2 regions of the Bacillus sp. T3 genome follow, and region 2 is predicted to be linked to the other one. Evidence: predicted binding sites of a transcription regulator. Region 2 holds the regulator's gene; the other holds the start of a gene.
What was found. The regulator LexA, encoded in region 2, represses DNA repair genes until DNA is damaged. The targets are predictions, from matches to a motif close to CGAACATATGTTCG.

Region 1: RGF10_RS20260 (YhjD family protein) is a predicted target of LexA. The motif match lies at 5,106-5,119, and genes of this name have one in related genera.

The regions. Positions count from the first base shown of each region.
Region 1 is NZ_CP137761.1:3,962,485-3,969,869, forward strand. It holds gene RGF10_RS20235 (BTAD domain-containing putative transcriptional regulator) at 1-1,222, opposite strand, end outside; gene RGF10_RS20240 (winged helix-turn-helix domain-containing protein) at 1,182-2,435, opposite strand; partial or broken gene lepB (signal peptidase I) at 2,685-3,238, opposite strand; gene RGF10_RS20250 (TVP38/TMEM64 family protein) at 3,275-3,892, opposite strand; gene RGF10_RS20255 (LCP family protein) at 4,024-4,965, opposite strand; gene RGF10_RS20260 (YhjD family protein) at 5,144-5,518, shown strand; gene RGF10_RS20265 (competence protein ComK) at 5,590-6,129, opposite strand; gene RGF10_RS20270 (IDEAL domain-containing protein) at 6,371-6,607, shown strand; partial or broken gene RGF10_RS20275 (M48 family metallopeptidase) at 6,776-7,385, opposite strand, start outside.
Region 2 is NZ_CP137761.1:3,435,494-3,442,878, forward strand. It holds partial or broken gene tkt (transketolase) at 1-1,342, opposite strand, end outside; gene RGF10_RS17600 (MFS transporter) at 1,693-2,898, shown strand; gene RGF10_RS17605 (DUF896 domain-containing protein) at 3,163-3,396, opposite strand; gene RGF10_RS17610 (YneB family resolvase-like protein) at 3,440-4,126, opposite strand; gene RGF10_RS17615 (cell division suppressor protein YneA) at 4,146-4,460, opposite strand; gene lexA (transcriptional repressor LexA) at 4,616-5,239, shown strand; gene glnA (type I glutamate--ammonia ligase) at 5,630-6,964, opposite strand; gene RGF10_RS17630 (MerR family transcriptional regulator) at 6,999-7,385, opposite strand, start outside.

The DNA of each region.
Region 1 (7,385 bases), 530 kb from region 2:
TTCCTCTTTGCCAGCCTCTACCCTCAATTTCTTTATCACCAAGCCAAACTTGAAACTTCCCTAATGTCTTTACACGCAGTGTATAACCCAGGTGAGATTCCATTTGCACTAAATTCATATTCTTCAAAAGTCGCATCACCACATGTGATGACAGTCCCAGTTTTTGAGCTTCAATTAATAATGGAGCAAAAACCTGCTGATCTGGTGGTCCAAACAGTGTTCGATTAATAAGAAAAAATTCATAGTCACCTTGCTCCACAATTCTTAAAAATTTCGTAAAGTGCTCGGAAAAGCTTGGCTTTTCCCCTAAAAGATGATGAAAATAAGACAGCCAAAAATGACTCAGCATTTGACCATATTCGTCTCCACACTGCCTTGACATTTCTTCTGCCTTATTGATTTGCAAGAAAGCCTCTATTGTGTGGCCATGGTAAAAGGAAGCAATGCCGATACACAATGTAATAAGTGAAGAAAGCCATATATCCTTCACATTTTCCGTCTCCTGTAAGGCTAGCTTTCCTGCTTCAATAGCTCGTTCATATTCTCCGTTAGTCCCAAACAAATAACAAAGTCCCAATAAGCTTTCAGCTTTCCCCTTTTCAATACGAAGGTTGTCCATAATTTCTAATGCCGTTTCATAACATTCTATCGCTAAGCTAGATTCATATCGATGGATTAGCCCAACAGCGTGACCCATGCGGATCCAGCCACAAGCTTCCACAAACGGCGCCTTCATCCTTAACCCGTGATGAATCCCTTCCTGTGCTAATTCCTTTGCTAACTCGCCATCACCTGTAAAGGCAGCAATTAGCGATAGAAGGAGCTCTGTCTCACGATGCGATTGTGGCAACTCTGATTTTCCATTTTGTTTGTCCTTCCCAAGTAATAATAGGATTTTTCTAGCCTTTTCAAATTTACCTGTCCGCAAATATAGCCTTGCTTCCATATTTCTATCATCGAGCGGAACCTTTAAAGTTCTAGCTCGATTCAACCACTTCTCAGCTTTTTCGACATGCCCGAGATTAATAAGGTTTTCAGCTAGCAATTGATATAGTCTTGCAATTTCTTCTTGAAAGCTCTCCTTACTATTCTCTAACTGTGCAATTGCTTCATATAATAATCGCTCTGCATAATTTGGCCGTATCGTATCTAAATAAATACGTGCTTTTCCTTCTAACGCCTTACTTTTCGCAAGATAGTCCACTTGTTTTTCTGCTGCCATAATGGCTCGATCGTAACATTCCTCGGCTCCTTGGTAATTTGACCAGGTAGCGATGGATTTCTCCTTGTAAAAACCATAGCGTACTTGTTCCATCCTTTTGAGAATCCGGAATCTTCACTAATCTCTCAAACAAACCTTCAAGCTTTCCACTTTCTAAAAGCCTTACCCCATTATCCTGCAGGAGATTTGCAATGGCTGTTATCTGGTTTATTTTTTCATAGTGATAAAGAGACTTCTCGAGCATATCCTTTTGTTGAAAATGCTGAGCAGCTCGAATATTTAGTTTTTCAAAGCTATAGTTTTGATTCGCTCTAAGCTGTTCTTCTAAAAACTCTCGAAATAAAGCATGATAGCGGTACCCATGTTCAGCTACTCTCTGGATAAACAGGTTTCTCTCAGTCAACTCATCTAATAAGCTTTGAGAGTCGCTAACGTTCAAAATAGCATTACAAACCTCTTTATTCATTTCCTCTAAAATCGAACTTTGCAAGAGAAATCCCTGAATATAGGACTTTTGTTTAGCTAACACCTCCATTGCTAAGTATCTGAACAGGTCCTTTAAGGATTGTGAATGCTCTCTTAATCCACTCTTCAACCGTTGATATTCCTTTGTTTGACCAGCGATCAATCCTAATGCAATCACCCATCCTTCGGTTAATTCATAAAGGTGGTCCAGCTCTATTTGAGATAATGTCATTCCATAAATTTCATTTAATAATAGCTCAACTTCTTCTTTTGTCAGCACTAAGTCCTCTTTGGTAATTTCAAGTACGGCTCCCATCGCTTTCATTCTTGTAAATGATTTCCAGTCTGGTCGATTTCTGCTCAAGACGATGAGGTGAAGATTGTTTGGGAGGTGGTCCAAAAGAATTTCCATCCATCGGTTTACCGGATTCGAATGTGCTACTTGATGAAAATCATCTAATATGAGAACTAGCTCCTGTTTGATGGCAAGTACTTCATTGATAAACAAAGAGCAGAGCAAGTTTAATTCTTGTTCGCGCACATATCGGTCCATTTCATTTATATACTTCTCTAATTCCACGCCAAACTCTGGAATATTAATCCTAATTGAAGCGATTAAATAGGATAAAAACGGGAGCATATCATCATCCATGCTTGAAATCGAATACCAGCAGCAGCGTTCCTTCTGATCTGAAAAATATAATGAAATAGCCGTACTTTTTCCATATCCAGCTCCAGGAATGGACAATCGTTAACGGATACCGTTTGAATGTATTTAATTTTTTTGTCAGCTTGGCTCTCCGTATGTCCGAATTTTTAGTTGCAGGAAGCATGATCTTTGTTTGAATAAGCGGAATAGAATTCAACCCTTTCCCCTCTTTCAACTTTCAAAATATTAGATAATCGTACCATATGTGATTTGAAAAAGTGGTCGAAACAAGTGAGGAAAATTGTTTTCATTAAAAAACAGCACCGGATATTCTCCAGTGCTGCTTTGTTAAAACGATACGGTTACTTCCTCTAATGGCCAGTACCGCAAGTCCACTTTTCCTACAACCTGTTCAACTGAGATAAACCCAAAGTGTCGACTATCCCAGCTTCCAAGTCGGTTATCTCCGAGAACAAACAGTTTTCCTTTTGGTACGGTTTTCTCACCAGTCACTTCAAGTAGAGTGAAATCCCCAGTAAGTCTGCCATCAACAAGCTGATTTCGATATATATCTAAAAAAGGTTCCTCCACTTTCTTTCCATTAATGTATAAATGATCTTCGGTGTATTCAATCTTATCGCCCGGGAGTCCAATGATTCGTTTTACATAATCCTCTTTTTCATTTGCATGAAAGACGATAACATCAACCGGTCCAAATCACCGATTTGGTAGCCAATTTTATTAACAACTAGTTTATTGCCGTCCTCTAAAGTTGGCATCATCGATTCGCCTTCAACCACATAATTGGAAAAGAAAAAAGTTCGAATGAAGGCAAAAATCATGATCCCAATCACTAGTGCTTTTAGCCATTCTATGCTTTCTTTTTTTAATTCCTCTTTCATGAAATCTCCTCCATTCCCATTAGAATCTTTCAGGCTCTATCCACCACTATGTTCTCTTTTCACACTTTTATTCAATCTTACTTCTATTCTTTTCCCCACATACCAAAGCAGAAAAATAATAAAGGTAACGATAATGGTGCGAACAGGCTGAGTGACCAACGCATTAAGATCGTAGCCTACAAAACTTATCGTAAAAATCATGACCATTTTTCCTGCGACCACTGCCAATAAATATTGGCCGATACTAACATTAGATAAACCAGCCACAATATTAACGACTGCAGACGGAGTAAAAGGAAAACACAGTAGAAGAAAAATCGGACCAAATCCATGATGTTCGACCCACTTCATCAACTTCTCCACACTAGGATGGCGATGCAAAAACTGTAGAATTTTCTGTTGACCAAACCTTCTAAAAAACAAAAAAACGAGGAGAGCACCTACACAAGCTCCCATCCAAGAAAATAAGAATCCTAACCAAAGTCCAAAAGCACTAGCATTTGCCATAACGAATAGAACAAGCGGTAAAAATGGAAAGAAGGCTTCAAGCATTGGTAATAATATCCCTGGTAGCGGTCCAAAAGATCGGTACTCATTAATTAATTTCATAATGTTTTCCATCGTAAACCATTCTTTTAACATTTCAAAGTCCATTCAAGTGTCTCCTTGCGTGTTCGCTTCAGCTCGAACGAAAATCTGGAAATTGCCCTCGTACAACCTTTCATTCCACTTTTAACCTATTCTACACTTATTTCTATTTAAATAAAATAATTGAACCGTTTCACCTATTCTTTTAAAAAATCGTAAATTTCTTGGTTGTTTTTTTCAAAATCAAGACTTAATATAGCTCCAATTCCACTTATCCGCTCATCCTCGTAAGCACCATCAACAGGAATCCTCATTGTTTGGATTGTTTCTTTTTTCGTCATATAGTCTGTCCCAATCGAGATCATATTGGTTGTGGATAAGTTCGTGTTGACAAACGGTGTCACAACTCCGATTAATTTTGGGAGCTTCGGAATGGTTCCAACACTAGTAAATTGCTTCGCTAGTTCCTTTACCACCTTTTGTTGTCGTTGTACTCTGCCAAAATCACCAATGGCATCATGACGAAATCTGACATAACCTAGCAAGCTCTCACCATCCAGTCGTTGAACCCCTGGATCAAGCGCTACATTAATATACTCGTCCATCCTTTTTTCAACATCAATCTTCACTCCATCCGGGAATGCTTCATCAATTACATGGACAAATCCTTGAAAGTCAACAATTGTATAATATTGTAATTCAAGATTAAAGTTATCCTTAATCGTTTGCCTTAATAATTCAGGCCCGCCAAAGGCAAAAGCTGCATTGATCTTATTTGTCCCATGGCCGGGAATCTCAACATATGAATCCCTCATAATCGATAATAATTTAAATGTTTTATGATCCGGATGATAGTGGACAATCATGATTGTGTCCGCACGGGAGTTCTCGTTTTCTCTGGCATCACTCCCAATCAAAAGAATATTGGTACCACCAAATTGATCCCGCTTACCGTTAAACTGGTACTTCTCTTTTTCATTTTTAGCCTTATCCCCGGAAACTAATACTCCTTGTTTATACTGAAAATAGGAATAAACAACGGTTCCTAGGAACAAAACAAGTAATAAGAAGAGAACTGCTTTCCATTTTTTCTTTAGCCTTAGCTTTCTCTTCCGCTGTTGATTTCTTTCTAATCTCATATTTAAATGCCCTTTCGTTTTTTTATTCTTTAATGACTTCTTTACTTGTTTCTTTGTTTCCTGTTTTTTTTGAAAATTTTTTATTTAAACAAAAAAACTGAAACACTTGATTTTGGATGGAGTTTTTAATATGATAAATAAGAACAAATGTTCTACTTTTTCCTAAAGGAGAATGGGTATGACTAGAATTCCAGAGGAAGAAAGAGACTTGATGGAACAAGCCATTTATTTACCAATGGTCGTCACAATTCTAAACCGAGACCTCACTGCTATCGATAACAGTTCCTTCAAGCTAAAAAAACCTTACACCATATTGGTGGAAGAAACGCTAAAAGTAATCCAAAGAGAACTAGCTGAAGTCAAACGATTAATGAGGCTAAAACAACTAAAAGTAGAAGAAATCAATCGTGATGAAACTTTTACAATGTTTATGTTTCTTTATAAAGGTTATGAGGAACACCATAATTATTTTAACCCAAGAATCCGAAACAAAGTTCAAGAACTCTTAGAGTACTACTTGTACCGCCGACATATTTCCAGTGCCGGTGATTAAAAACGAAAAAAAGCATGACATAGCATGCTTTTTTTGAGTCTCTATAGAAATATATATTACCGTATAGATCTTTAAAAATTATTCTTTAACTGCCGATCTAACATAAAACAAAAATGAGCTGATCGTCCTATTTGGTTCCCAAGGGACCACTTAGAACAAGGAATGATATAGGATTTGTTTTTGGAAAAGGTTACAAGGGTACTACTTGAAGTCTCAGATTTGAGGCTCACGAAATGCCGAAGTGCAAGCCAATGACATTGCTCGTTGGTGGATGAATGTGTGGGCAAGAAAATAATGTTATTCGTGGGGTCTATGGTGATTGGAACTTTTTGTGTGTAGCCTGTAAGATGTTTAGCTCCATTTAATCTTCCACTTAGACTAGAACCAAAGTACTTACAGCTTTTGTCAATAACCACTGAAGGTCGAAACGGAACAATCACTTCCCGTTCAAGCTCAATAATCCTTGAATAAAGCTTACTTCCGTACTGAATAGGCATGATTAGCATTGAATGGGGGTTAATTTCATAATCCTTAATCATAATTGGAGACTTACATTCCTGAATCATCGATGGCGGCTTAAATTCTTCAATCATTATAATTTTTTTACTCAACTTCTTCATCTCCTTTTTTTAAAGCTACCGACATCATAGCATTTCCAACAAAAGTTTTATCATTTTTTCTCTATAATTGCTAAATTATTCACACAAAACAAAATTGCTAAATTATTCACAAAATAAAAGGTGCTGGTTTATTCATAAAACAGCATTAATATTTTTTTAATTTTCAAAATTTTTAATTGATTCTTTTGTCAAAACTCCATATAATAGTAAAAAGGTTGCAGGGGTGATTACAATGAAAGAGAGATCCTATTCAGAGTTAATGAAATCTGGTGCCATGAATAAACAAAAGTCTGGTGAGTCCTTTGTTTTGGAGCTGTACATTGAAATGCTACTGTCCGAGGTGCTTTTAACTTCACAAAAGGAAAAATTGTTATCCCTTATCGATCAGGCCATTGATGACCGCAACCAAGAAGAGTTTCTTAGCTTATCAACAAAATATCGTGAACTAAACAAGCAATTTGGAACTTAACAACGATTAGTTCAAGCGCCATATCTAGTGCAAAAGACATAAGATAAGCGCATCGAGAGGCTTAATGTGCCTTTAGATGCGCTTGACTTATGACGTTTAAGCTGATGGGCACTGTTACATACAATTAACCCCTGTCCATTACGACAGGGGTTTTCATTTTTATTATTGTTATCGTTGTTGGTGCTTTGTGTCATATTCCTCGAGCCTAGAGATTCGTTCAAGCATTGTCGGGTGCCCGTAGCGGAATATTTTAACCAACAATGGTGGATTTACTTGGCTTAAACCAGCCTTTGTTAACTCCTGAAATGAGTTGATTGCAGCATCGGTATTTCCTGTCATTTCAATAGCATAGCGATCTGCCCGTGTTTCTTGATAACGAGATACAAAATTACTTAATGGACTCGATGCAAACATGAGCATCGATAGGATCATCAAGAAAAACGGTAATGAGCGAATATCATTGACACTATCTATTTTTAGAACCCTTCCCCACTTAGGAATAGCCCAATTCATGATCCTATATGCTAAGTATAGTCCAATCAAATTCATAAGGAGATACCCAGCAATACCAATATAAATATGTTTCTCCACATAATGGGCCATCTCATGAGCCATGATAAATAGAATTTCATCGTCATCCAGTCGATTTAATGTGGTATCCCACAAAACAATCCGTGAATTCGAACCAATTCCTGTTACATAAGCATTTAATGCATTGGTTTTTTCAGCCATATTAACTTCAAAAACGTGTTCAGTTGGAATATTCGCCTTGCTTGCG
Region 2 (7,385 bases):
GACGAATCGCTGGTTTTACGTAATCAGAGAATACAAAGAATGTTCCACCGAATACTTTTAAACCGCCATGTAGCGCCATACCGTTCAATGCAGCACCCATTGCAAATTCACGAACACCGAACCAAATGTTGCGTCCCTCGTATGAGTCGCGAGAGAAATCCCCTGCACCTTTGATCGTTGTTTTATTTGATCCAGCAAGGTCCGCAGATCCCCCAAAGAAATAAGGAACTGTTTTTGCGATAGCGTTTAACACTTCACCAGAAGATGCACGACTTGCGAGTGCTTTGCCTTCAGCATAAACTGGAATATCGTTTGACCAGCCTTCAGGCAGATCTCCTTTTGCTCCAATTTCAAACTGTTGTGCTAATTCTGGATAAGCTGCCTTATATTGTGCAAACAACTCGTTCCATTCTTTTTCTTTTGAAGCACCATTCTCAACGACTAATTGCTTGAAGTGGCTATAAACTTCGTCAGGCACATGGAAATCTTCTTCAAAAGTCCATTGATATGCTTCTTTAGTAAGCTTCAACTCATTTGCTCCAAGCGGAGAACCATGAACATCAGACTTACCAGATTTATTTGGAGAACCGTATCCAATTACGGTTTTCACTTCAATTAATGTTGGGTGATTTACATCTTGTTTTGCTTCTTCAATTGCTTTTGCAATCGCATTTAAGTCATTACCATCTTCTACGCGAATATACTGCCAGCCATAAGCTTTAAAACGGCCCTCTACGCTCTCAGAGAAGGATTTGTGTAACTCACCATCTAATGAGATATCATTTGAGTCATAAAGCACTACTAAGCGTCCAAGTTGAAGGTGAGCTGCTAAAGAAGCTGCTTCAGCAGAAACTCCCTCCATTAAGTCTCCATCTCCACAAATAGAGTATGTATAGTGATCAACAATATTAAAGTTATCTTTGTTATATTGAGCAGCTAAATGTCTCTCTGCCAATGCCATCCCGACTGCCATCGCGATCCCTTGTCCAAGAGGACCAGATGTCGCATCTACACCTGCAGTATGACCAAATTCAGGATGTCCAGGAGTTTTACTTCCCCATTGACGGAAATTCTTAACATCGTCCATAGATAAATCATAACCAGATAAATGAATCAAGCTGTATAACAGAGCTGATCCATGACCTGCAGAAAGCACAAAACGATCACGGTTAATCCAATTCGGATTCTTAGGATTATGGTTCATATATCTTGTCCAAAGTGTATATGCCATTGGAGCAGCTCCCATTGGCATTCCTGGGTGGCCGGAGTTGGCTTTTTCTATCGCATCAATCGATAAGGTGCGAATTGAATTTATCGACAATGTATCGATTTGTTCAAACATTCGTTTCATCCTTCCTATATTTTGATTCTAAGATTTCACACTTTTTATATTATAGTTCTAACCCTTATTACACAACCAATTGTGCTGTATTTTTTAAAAAAATTTGACTAATTCTCTGTTAGTATGACAAAAACAGCGAGAATATTATGTAAGACAGAGAAATTTCCAATGAAACACTGGCTATTTCCGCAAATTTTGTTATATTTGAAAAGTAGTGTAGACAGTTGTCTTGTCATCTAACTAGATTGAAAGACCACTACGAAAAAACTTAATAAAAGATGAGGAACGCTTGAATCAATTGGACAAAATAAAAAATAGAAATAGCGGAACTCTTGATTGGAGAGATGGATGTGAAAAAAAATAAGGCAATATCTCAGCGCAAGCTTCTTGGAATTGCCAGTCTCGGCTGGCTATTTGATGCAATGGATGTCGGAATGCTATCATTCATTATTGCCGCATTACAGAAGGAATGGGGCTTAACGACACAACAAATGGGATGGATTGGGAGTATAAACTCAATCGGGATGGCCGTAGGGGCATTAGTGTTTGGGTTAATGGCTGATCGCATCGGCCGAAAAAACGTCTTCATTATTACCTTGTTGCTCTTTTCCATTGGTAGCGGCTTGTCTGCCCTTGCAACTACCTTAACTGTCTTTATGCTTTTACGATTTGTAATCGGAATGGGACTTGGTGGGGAATTACCGGTTGCATCAACATTAGTTTCTGAAATTGTACCTCATGAAAAAAGAGGACAAGTTGTCGTGTTACTTGAAAGCTTTTGGGCAGGCGGCTGGCTAATTGCCGCGCTTATCTCCTATTTCATTATTCCAAATTACGGATGGGAGACGGCTCTTTTGATTAGTGCTTTTCCTGCAATCTATGCAATCTATCTTCGGATTGGCTTACCTGATTCACCACAGTTTGTTGCACACAAACAAGAACAAAAAACATCTGTTATCCAAAACATTACCTCCGTTTGGGCAAAACCACATATAAGACAAACGACAATGCTTTGGATTTTATGGTTTTGTGTCGTGTTCTCTTATTACGGAATGTTTATGTGGCTACCAAGCGTCATGGTTATGAAAGGCTTTAGCTTAATAAAAAGCTTCCAATATGTTCTCATTATGACTTTAGCCCAGCTACCAGGTTACTTTACCGCAGCGTGGTTTATTGAAAGAATGGGCAGAAAGTTTGTCCTTGTTACTTATTTAACTGGTACGGCGATTAGTGCTTATTTCTTTGGTATGGCAGATTCACTTGGACTTCTGATTACTGCAGGTATTCTGTTGTCCTTCTTTAATTTAGGCGCTTGGGGAGCGTTGTATGCCTACACTCCTGAACAATATCCAGCCATTATTCGTGGTACAGGAGCAGGTATGGCTGCATCGTTTGGCCGAATCGGGGGGATATTCGGTCCATTATTGGTTGGTTATCTTGTGGCACAGAAAGTTGCCATACCAATTATGTTCACCATCTTTACGATTGCTATTATCATCGGAGTCTTAGCTGTATTATTCTTAGGCAAAGAGACGAAGAATACTGTATTGCAGTAATGGTTAGGTATTTTGGCTGTTGATTTCCGCTCCGGGTGCTCGCTTTCGGCGGGGGAATCCAGGAGGCTCCTTGGGCGCCTGTGGGGTCTCTTGTGACCTCTTTCCCGAAAGTGTCTCTCACCTTCTGCTTCAATCAACAGTTTGCTTAAAAATCAATACCCTTCCTTACCAGAACTAAAAATAAAAACACACTTAAATTTTTACACAAACAAAAAACAGGAGGGTTGCATCGTGATGATGTTCCTCCTGTTGTTTTATATCCTATTAATGAAGGCCTTTTTTCGCCTTTAATCTCTTTAATTTTTCTGGCGTGACATCATTTCCTTCTGGGTCAACGATCTTTACGCTCTGGATTGTGTTCATCATTTGTGAGCGGAATGTTTCCAAATATTTTGCTCGAAGCTTTGATTGCTCCTTAGCTTCTTCCAGCGTTAATCCAGTTGTTTTTTTCTTCTTGGCAAGTTCATTTATTCTAGCTATTAATTCATTTAGTTGCATCACAGTACTCCTTTTTTAAAACTGTCAACTAAATGCCATAATACTAAATGTCTTGATTTTTGACAAGTGGTACCTCTTGGCTTTGCATTTCCTCCATATACTCTTGATATCGACGATGTACAGTTGCTTTTGACACATTAAATCCGAAGCCCCTTAACGTTGCTGCAATTTCTGCAAAGGTTAATTCATTTTTCCGCAATCTTACTATTTCTTCAATCGGTATTTCTTTTTGCTTTCGACCTGAGTTAATTCCTTGATTAGATAGATTTTTCTGAGGATTATATCCGGCTTTAATCGCTCGATTCATCCCTCTTTTTATTTTAATATTATGTAATTTCCGTTGGTACTCCTCGACCATGCCCACAATTTTTAATACCATTGATTCTGATTCTGATATTTGCAATTCTCCATTATGGTCTACGGAATAGAGCTTAATATTTTCTTTCATAATGCAGTGAAGAAGAACAATCTTTGCATTTCCTCGTCCAAGTCTCGTTTCATCTTGAATCAAAACAGCATCAATATTTGTTTCTTTTATTAAAGATAATAGCTTTAATATCCCTTCGCGTTCTAAATCATACCCACTTGCTTGCTCTTTAATAAGAGAATGTATGTGAAAGCCGTGTTGTTGGGCTAAAGCAATTAATTCCTCTTCTTGCCTGGCCAATGATGTTTCTTGAGTATCCTTTGTTGTACTTACTCGACAATATATAATTGCATTTTTTTTCATGATTTATACCTCATTATAATTACTCACCAGCAAGCACAGTCACATCTGGTTCATATTCTGTACCCTCTACCGGAATGACCAGTGAATCACCAGGATGGATCGCATCCTCTTCAATACCATTTTCCTCTTTAACCCAAGAAACAAATTCCGAGTTTGACATAGTGTGACGATCTGAGAATTTATCTGCGATTTCCCAAAGCGATTCGCCTTGCTGAACCGTAATATTTATGAATTCATCCGTTTTATCTAATTTATGTATAACAGTAAATATAGCAGCATAACTAATAGCAATTAAAATAATAACATAAGAATATCGTTCCCAAAGTTTTTTCATCAACATTAGCACCCCAACCCCATCGAATATATGTTCTACTCAAAGTATAAACCGAACGCTTGTTTGTGTCAACCAAAATTCGAACTTATGTTTGTATCAGTATGAGAAATTATGTTATAATGTGGTCAAGTAGAAAACCATATGAGGTGGGAAGAATGACAAAGTTATCGAAGCGTCAGCAAAATATATTAGATTACATAAAAGATGAAGTTAGAAAAAAAGGTTATCCACCTTCCGTTCGTGAAATAGGTGAAGCTGTCGGTCTAGCTTCTAGCTCAACTGTGCACGGCCATCTAGCCCGATTAGAAAGCAAAGGATTGATTCGTCGCGATCCTACTAAACCTCGCGCGATTGAAATACTCGATATCGACGAACAAGATAACATCCCAAGAAGCAATGTCATTAATGTACCAGTTGTCGGAAAAGTTACAGCAGGGGTGCCAATTACGGCAATTGAAAACGTCGAAGAATACTTCCCTCTTCCTGATCGTTTAGCCCCTTCAGATGAGCAGGTTTTTATGCTTGAAGTTATGGGTGATAGTATGATTGAAGCGGGAATACTTGATGGTGATTATGTTATCGTAAAACAGCAAAAAACAGCACAAAATGGTGAAATCGTCGTTGCGATGACTGAGGATGATGAAGCGACAGTGAAGCGCTTCTTCAAAGAAAAAGATTATATTCGCCTTCAACCGGAAAATTCATCATTAGAACCAATTATTCTGCAAAATGTTTCGATTCTGGGTAAAGTTATCGGTGTATATCGTCATATTCACTAGTCTATTAAAATAGCGTTTGGGGTCTCAGGATGATTGTCCTGAGGCTTTTTTGTTTTATAGGGGCAGGTTTTTGGTGGATGTGGAGTTTGAAAAATAAACGGAAATTTTCCGTTTAAATTGGGAAATACCAATATTTCCTTTAAAATAAGGGGAGTAATTCCGTTTATATAATCGAAATCTTTGGATTTTGTCTTTATTAGAGCACTTAACGGAAATTTCTCCCCTTATATCCGCTTCTTAATCATTCTCTACATACATTAGAGGGAATTTCTCCTCTTATATCTGTACTTTTAAACTGCCTATATTTAAATTAGACCGAATTTCTCCGCTTATTATTACCTAATAAAAAAACCGAACCAAGCCAATGGCCTGGTTCGGTTTTTCTATTGATTAATACATTTTCATGTATTGTTCTCTTTCCCATGGGTGTACTTGCGTACGGAACATATCCCACTCAATCTCTTTTGCTTCGATGAAGTGATCAAGGATGTGCTCACCTAATGCAGATACGATGACTTCGTCTGCTTTTAGGTTTTCTAATGCAGCGAATAGAGTTGCTGGAAGATCATCGATTCCTGCTTCTACGCGCTCTTCTTTTGTCATAACGTAGATGTTACGATCAACTGGAGCTGGAGGAGTCAATTTGTTTTTGATTCCGTCTAGACCAGCTTTTAATAATACAGCCATTGCTAAGTATGGGTTAGCAGCTGGGTCAACGCTACGCACTTCAACACGTGTGCTTAATCCGCGAGATGCTGGGATACGGATAAGTGGTGAACGGTTGCGAGCTGACCATGCAACATAACAAGGTGCTTCATAGCCAGGAACTAAGCGCTTATATGAGTTTACAGTTGGGTTTGTAACAGCTGTAAAGCTATGAGCATGCTTGATTACACCAGCGATAAATTGTGTTGCAACTTCACTTAATTCAAGGTCTTTGCTTGTGTCATAGAAAGCATTTTCGCCATCTTTGAATAGTGATAAGTTACAGTGCATACCAGAACCGTTAACACCGAATAATGGTTTTGGCATGAATGTAGCGTGTAAGCCGTGCTTACGTGCAATTGTTTTAACAACTAGCTTGAACGTTTGGATTTGGTCACAAGCTGTTAATGCATCAGCATATTTAAAGTCGATTTCGTGTTGTCCAGGAGCTACCTCATGGTGAGACGCTTCAATTTCAAAGCCCATCTCTTCAAGCTCAAGAACGATATCACGACGGCAGTTTTCGCCAAGGTCTGTTGGAGCAAGGTCGAAGTAACCACCATTATCGTTTAATTCAAGAGTTGGTTCACCTTTTTCATCTAACTTGAATAAGAAGAATTCTGGCTCAGGTCCTAAGTTGAAGTTTGTGAAGCCTAATTCTTTCATTTCAGCAAGAATACGTCTAAGGTTGTTACGTGGGTCACCATCGAATGGAGTTCCATCTGGATTATAGATATCACAGATTAAACGCGCAACTTTACCTTTTTCAGCAGTCCAAGGGAAGATCACCCAAGTGTTTAGGTCAGGACAAAGGTACATGTCAGACTCTTCGATACGAACAAAGCCCTCGATTGAAGATCCGTCAAACATCATTTTGTTATCAAGTGCTTTTTCAAGCTGACTTACTGGGATTTCAACATTTTTAATTGTTCCAAGGATATCCGTGAACTGAAGACGGATAAATTTTACGTTTTCTTCTTTAGCCAATTTAAAAATATCATCTTTAGTATACTTTGCCATTTCCGTATTTCCTCCCTTTTAAACCTATTAAAATTTATTGAAAAAAGCGCGACATATGACCTTGCCTCTGAGGACCGCGATTGAAACGTCCCGCTTGTAGCAATTCATTGCGAAGCAGCTTTCTGATTTCATTATCAGACAGCTCTCGTCTTGCTTTTTCAGTTTCTTTCGTTACTGCTTGAGTTTCTTCTAAATTATTTTTAGCAAAAATTTGCTTAATGCCCGCAAGATTTACACCTTGATCAATTAAGTCCTTAATCTCGAGAAGCTTGTCAATATCATTGAGTGAGAACATTCTTCTTTTCCCATCAGATCTGGCCGGAGAAATGAGTTCATGCTCCTCGTAATAACGAATTTGTCGGGCGGATAAATCGGTTAGTTGCATAACTGTGCCGATGGGAAATAAAGGCATGGTGCGTCT